Regions from separate parts of the Fictibacillus sp. b24 genome, predicted to be linked through region 1. Evidence: a T-box and tRNA genes for the amino acid it is inferred to sense, from the RefSeq annotation. Region 1 holds a T-box; the other holds one or more tRNA genes.
The links. A T-box is a leader RNA that pairs with one kind of tRNA and senses whether it is charged. The one in region 1 lies ahead of argS (arginine--tRNA ligase), so its partner is inferred to be a tRNA-Arg.

Region 1 (3,423 bases):
ATTAGGAGAGTAACTGCTGCAAAAATACTTACTTCAAAAAAGATGGCAAGTCCGATCGGCACACCAATTTTTAATTGTTCCTTCCAAGCTTTTAATGAAGGGGTGTAAAACTTGCGAAATAGTTTATAACCTCTAAAAGGATTGAATTTAATAACAATGATTACGGTTATTAAAGCTGTTATCCAATACGTAATCGCGGAAGCAACACCTGCACCAATACCGCCTAATTCTGGGAATCCCGCTTTACCGAAGATCAACAGGTAATTAAAAACAGCATTTACAGGTAATCCAATAAGTGTAATAAACATCGTTATTCTTGTCTGACCAAGTGCATCTATAAAAGAACGCAATGCTCCGTATAAAAAAAGGGGTAGAATACCGCAAGCTAAAGCAATTAAATAGCCTCTTGCTACTTTCTCGACTTCTTGATCTAATGACATAGCTCCTAAAATTGGATTTAAAACCAATGAACCTAGTATGAGAACAATAATCGATACAACAACGGATAAGTATACAGCCTGCATGACGGATCTAGGCACACCTTTAGTATTTTTAGCTCCTTCAAGCTGTGAAACGATAGGAGTTAGTGCCATTAAGATTCCATTTAGCCCTGTAAATATAGGGACCCATAGACTTGATCCAATAGCGACACCTGCTAGTTGATCGGCTCCTGAACGCCCGCTCATTACCGTATCAAGAAAATTCATAGCATATAACCCTAACTGAGTGATTAAAACAGGAACGACTAATAATATGAAACTTTTATATTTATCTCTAAATGAATATGTCTGTATCATCTGCATACTTCCTTTATTGTTTAAACTGTCAATTCAAGACAATGCATTATATCATAAAACATATGTAATCCACGTAAAGGAGTAACTATGAGCGTACAATTTCTTTTTGAAGTTCAATCTGTTCTGCCAGGAGAGCAAGCAGAAGAAAAAATCGTGCTTGTTTCTACAGAACTTTTATATAAAAACAGCGGTGAAACAATCTTTACTGGCGTTATACCTGTAAGGGTATCAAATCATGGAGTTTTTGTTTCAGTATCTGCCATATCTGCAGCATTCACTTCCAAATACTTGCGCACAGAAACACTTTTCAGGTTAAAGCGATATATAAAACAAATGAGAGATTACTTGGATATTGATAAAAAGGAATAAGTTGACTTTTTTCTTTCACCCTCATATAATATGAAAAACTATATGACAGAATATTTATGAAAAAGAGAGTACTCTGTAAAAGTTGTCATAGCGAGCCAGGGTTGGTGAAAGCCTGGTACAACATTCAGACGAAGCGCACTTTGGAAATGTTTGCTTGAAATGATTAGTAGGGCGAACCGGGAACATCCCGTTAACAGATCAAGCGGCCTTTTTAAGGCAACGAGAGTGGTACCGCGGTAATCATCCGTCTCTTCTAGTAACTAGAAGAGGCGGTTTTTTTATTTTGGGAGGGAGAAAGAATGAACGGTAAAAAACAATTTGCCATTTTTCTAAAGAATAAACTGGTTGATGATCGATCGTTGGACCAAATTGAGAAATTAATTGAAAAGCCAAAACAAATCCATCAAGGTGATCTAGCTTTTCCTTGTTTTCAACTGGCAAAGATTCTTAAGAAATCCCCGAATGAAATCGCGAGCGAGCTTGCTACAGGAACTATTCCAGATCAGTTTGAGAAAGCAGAAGCAGCAGGCGGTTATTTAAATGTATTTCTTAATAAAAAAAGGGCAGTTTTAGAGCTTTTAACGAAGATATTACAAGATAAAGAGAATTATGCAGATCATGATTTCGGAAATGAGAAAACAATTGTTTTCGATCTTTCCTCTCCTAATATCGCAAAACCTTTTTCTATGGGCCATCTCCGCTCTACCGTGATTGGCTCCTCATTAGCATCGATCAGCGAGAAATGCGGATACAAAACAGTAAGAATCAACTATATCGGTGATTGGGGTACTCAGTTCGGAAAGTTAATCTGCGCTTACTTAAAATGGGGAGAAGAAGAAAAAGTACGAGCTAATCCGATTGAAGAATTAACAAAGCTCTATGTTCGTTTTCATGAAGAGGCAGAAAACGATCCTTCATTAAATGACGACGGAAGAATGTGGTTCAAGAAATTAGAAGACCATGATCCGCAAGCAACAGAATTATGGATATGGTTTAAAGATGCTTCATTAAAAGCCTTTCAAAAGATTTACGAACTTTTGGATGTACAGTTTGATTCATACAACGGTGAATCCTTTTTTAACGATAAGATGGAAGAAACGGTAGTAGAGCTTCAGAGAAAAAACTTGTTAGAAACGTCAGAAGGTGCTCAAATCGTTAGAATAGGGGACGATATTCCGCCGTGTCTAATTAAAAAGACAGATGGTGCAACTCTTTATGCGACACGTGACCTTACTGCTGCCATCTATAGAAAGAACACATACTCCTTCGATCAAGCCTTCTACGTGGTCGGTCATGAACAGTCATTACACTTTGAACAAGTGAAACGTGTCCTAAAAAAACTTGGCCATGATTGGGCAGATAACATGCACCATGTACCGTTTGGTCTAATCTTACAAGACGGTAAAAAGATGAGCACTCGTAAAGGGAGAACGGTACTTCTTGAAACAGTCCTTATGGAAGCGATACAGTTAGCTGAACAAAACATTCGAGAGAAGAACCCCGAACTCGAAGAACTAAAAACGGTGGCACAACAAGTTGGTGTAGGTGCAGTCATATTTCACGACCTTAAAAATGAAAAAGGAAACGACGTGGAATTTTCCCTTGAGCAAATGCTTAGATTTGAAGGTGATACAGGTCCTTATATCCAATATACAGCCACAAGAATTCAGACGTTATTAAACAAAGGAAACTTTGACGGGGAACTGCCAAAAGAAATTTCAATTGAGGAAGAAAGCTGGGATCTCATTTCTATCTTAAATGATTTTCCTGCAATGGTTGAACAGGCATTCAATCGAAAAGAACCTTCAGTCATTTCAAAATATTTGTTAAAGCTATCTCATAAATTTAATCAATATTATGCAAACAATAAAATTCTAAACAGTCCTGAAACATCCGAAAGATTGGCATTATGTGCGTCCGTCCAGATTGTTTTAAAAGAAGGTCTGCGATTATTAGGGATTCAAACACCAAATCGAATGTAAAAAATGGGTGACTCAGCTGTTTAAGTCGTGTTGCTGGCTAACCTTTTATGTTCCGTTATATAATCTTATAACTTCAACTTATATAAGGGAATCGGGGAACGAACTATGAAAACTGATGAACATACAAAGGGCATATGGTATGCAGCATTATCCTATTTAATCTGGGGTTTTCTGCCTCTTTACTGGAAGCCGCTCGATTTAGTTGGTTCAGGTGAAATTTTAGCACATCGTATCTTCTGGTCATTTTTACTAATGGTCGGTGTAATGATTCTATT
Region 2 (3,423 bases), 610 kb from region 1:
CTACATAAACATCGTGCCTCGTAAACGGTTCTTCCACCATGTTGTAGCCCTGGTCGCGTGCAATCTCGACAATCGCGTTTCGCGTGATTCCTTCTAGAGCTCCTAAGTAACCTGGAGGCGTCTTAATGGTATTGCCTTTTATAATAAATACATTGTCAGCTGAACCTTCCGCCACATAGCCTTGATCGTTTAGCATAAGCGCTTCACTTACACCTGCAAGACTCGCTTCGATCTTGACTAAAATATTGTTTAAGTAATTTAATGATTTTACTTTAGGACTTAATACATCCGGACGATTTCTTCTGCTTGCCACCGTGATGATTTCTAAGCCAGTCTCATATAGTTTCTTAGGGAAAAGAGCAAGCTGCTCTGCAATTACGATGACACCCGGCTGGCCGCAAGAGAAAGGATCCAGTCCTAAATTTCCTTTTCCTCGTGAGATAACTAATCGAATATAAGCATCACGATATTCATTTTTCTGGAGCGTTTCGACAATGATGTCTGTTAACTCTTCTTTAGTGTGTGGAATTTTAAGCATAATGGATTGAGCCGATTCGTATAAACGTTGAAGATGTTCGTCCAAACGGTATACATTGCCGTTGTAAACACGAATACCTTCAAACACCCCATCTCCATATAAAAATCCATGATCATAAACTGAGACTTTGGCGTCTTCCTTTAATACGTACTCACCATTAACGTAAACCCATTGCTCCTGCATCGTGATCCTCCTTTTCTTTACATTTCAAATTATTAGAATTTTTTAAAAATAACTTAATAATTGTTGACAATATTACGCCCATATTCCGTAAGGGTCAACCATGAATTTATAGTTTTTTTATTATATTCTGACTTTTCAGTTATTTTGTATACGCTTACATTCCCATGGACATAAGGATATTGAGTCATATAAAAACGTATTGTAAACATTTATAAAGCGCTTACAATTAGTGCGATAAAAAAAGAGCCTTACACAATCATTGGTGGTTTTGAAAGTAGTTGATCTTCGTTCCAGGTGCTTCGCTTTCCGCGGGGCAGCCGGTGAGCCACATTTGGACATTTCATTCTCAAGTGTCTCACCTGCCCGCCTGTCCCGCAGGAGTCTCGCACCCTGCACTACAATCAACTTATCAATGAAGTGATTCAAATAAATGCCTCAACAGCATCCCTCTTTTAGAAAAGAGCAAAAAAAAATTAACAAACAAAAAAACACACCTTATGTCCTTTAATGGAGGACATAAGGTGTGTCGATAATTGTTGTATGTAAGTATTATGGCGTCCCAGGAGAGATTCGAACTCCCGACCGTACGCTTAGAAGGCGTATGCTCTATCCGGCTGAGCTACTGGGACATATGTATTGGAGCCCATTCCGCATAGCAATGCGCTTTCCGCAATTACCATGCGCTGCGGGCACACAGTGATTTGTTCCACCTGTCGACCGTGGATACAAATATGTTTTTATGACATGCATTTTAAATGTAAGATCTGTAAACTTTAGATGTAACTTTTCATGTGCCATTTGAACGTGAGAAAAACAAATGGAGCGGGTGATGAGAATCGAACTCACGACCAGAGCTTGGAAGGCTCTTGTTTTACCACTAAACTACACCCGCAGACAATTTAGATCTTGTCGCGACGACATAACTAAATATACATGATATCTAAAAAAGAGTCAACCATTTTCTTAAACTTTTTTATTTTTATTATTTATCTTTTCCCCAAAGGTCTTACATAACTGATCTATACGTATACCATCTAGTGAATAAAAACTTACTGAGACTATTCCTTCTTCAATCTCAAGAACTGCATATGTCTTTTCAAATGTCCCTCTTGGCAGTCTTATACTTCCTGGGTTGATGAAAATCATCCCTTCACGTTCAAAGGCTTCAGCAACATGTGAGTGTCCAAAACAAGCTATCTTTGCCCCAGTTTCTTCGGCTCGATAAGCAAGAGAAAGGTATGACATCTTCACATCATACAAATGACCGTGTGTTATATATATACATGTTTGTCCTAACAGTTCAATCGCTTCATTGGGGAAATCATCGCCTAAATAATCCATATTTCCTTTTACAGTTACAAATCCAGACAGTTCTTCTGCATTTGTCGATAATTCGGAATCACCGCAATGTATCATTAAGTCAACTTCACTGTCAAAACGCTTCTTTAACGTTACTAATTCATCTGTTAAACCATGACTATCACTAACGATTAAGGCTTTTCCCATAGCAGATCCTCCTCATTGATCAGGTTCTTTAGTTTCATTAGGGCAACAGCTCTGTGGCTTATTTTATTTTTTTCTTCTTTCGCAAGTTCGGCCATAGAACGATTTAATTCAGGAACAAAGAAGATAGGGTCGTACCCAAATCCTTGAGATCCTCTTTTTTCTCTCAAAATTCCACCTTCACATTCACCTTTTACAACAATGGTCTTTCTATTCGGCCTTGCGAAAGCCAACGCACATACAAATCGAGCACTTCTTTGTGTTTCAGGTACGTTTTGAAGTTCAGCTAAAACTTTGTTCATATTATCTTCATCACTTTTCTGCAGCCCTGCATATCTTGCGGAATAAACGCCAGGCTTTCCTTCCAAAGCATCGATCTCTAAGCCTGAGTCATCAGCTATCACGGGTATGTTCATCTGGAGAGAGATTGTTTCCGCTTTTAAGATAGCATTTTCTTCAAACGTCGTTCCTGTTTCTTCGACATCAGGACTTCCTTCAATATCTGATAAAGAGAGGATCTCACACCCAAGATTCTCAAACATGGATTGAAATTCCTTTACTTTTCCTTTGTTTTTTGTAGCGATTAAGATCTTCATTATGTAAAACCTCCGTTTTCTAAATAGTTCTTTTCGTAAAATTTTGTCGTTATGGAAGTAGTTGATTTCCGTTCCAGATGCTCGCTTTCCGCGGGGCACGCGGTGAGCCACATTTGTACGTTTCACGTATAAGTGTCTCACCTGCCCGCCTGTCCCGCAGGAGTCTCGCATCTTACACTCCATTCAACCGTCAAAGAAGAAAAGAAAAATAAGGAGTGAAAGCACAAACTTTTTTAAAAAAACCCTTCCAAAAGTTTGCTGCAATAGGTGCCACCTGAGAGGCTTTTCACTGGTCAAAAGGCGAAAAAGTCCCTTCACTGCTATTTCTCGCTAGCAGACAATGCAGCTCACAGCACACCCCTAGAAAGAGACAACAAGAACTAAAATCAACTATTTTTTCAATAACTACAAAAGATAACAGCCTTTAATTGGCCCTCTTTTAAATAATTTGTTTCATTCATTTGTTTGTGTTTGTCCATTCTTCATTGACAAGTTGATTGGAGTGTAAGGCGCGAGACTCCTGCGGGACGAGTGATCAGGTGAGACCCTTAAAGGTGCAAAGCGGCAAGGGGCTCACCGGTCGCCCCGCGGAAAGGGAGCGGC

Region 2: it has a tRNA-Arg gene. The T-box ahead of argS (arginine--tRNA ligase) is inferred to sense a tRNA for this amino acid. The anticodon was not compared.

The regions. Positions count from the first base shown of each region.
Region 1 is NZ_JAUCES010000005.1:1,923,106-1,926,528, reverse strand. It holds gene QUF49_RS09865 (MATE family efflux transporter) at 1-797, opposite strand, end outside; gene QUF49_RS09860 (hypothetical protein) at 885-1,166, shown strand; T-box leader at 1,214-1,421, shown strand; gene argS (arginine--tRNA ligase) at 1,466-3,148, shown strand; gene rarD (EamA family transporter RarD) at 3,254-3,423, shown strand, end outside.
Region 2 is NZ_JAUCES010000005.1:1,310,193-1,313,615, reverse strand. It holds gene ilvE (branched-chain-amino-acid transaminase) at 1-721, opposite strand, end outside; gene QUF49_RS06650 (hypothetical protein) at 970-1,110, opposite strand; tRNA gene QUF49_RS06645 (tRNA-Arg) at 1,274-1,350, opposite strand; tRNA gene QUF49_RS06640 (tRNA-Gly) at 1,540-1,613, opposite strand; gene QUF49_RS06635 (metallophosphoesterase family protein) at 1,685-2,227, opposite strand; gene QUF49_RS06630 (XTP/dITP diphosphatase) at 2,212-2,991, opposite strand.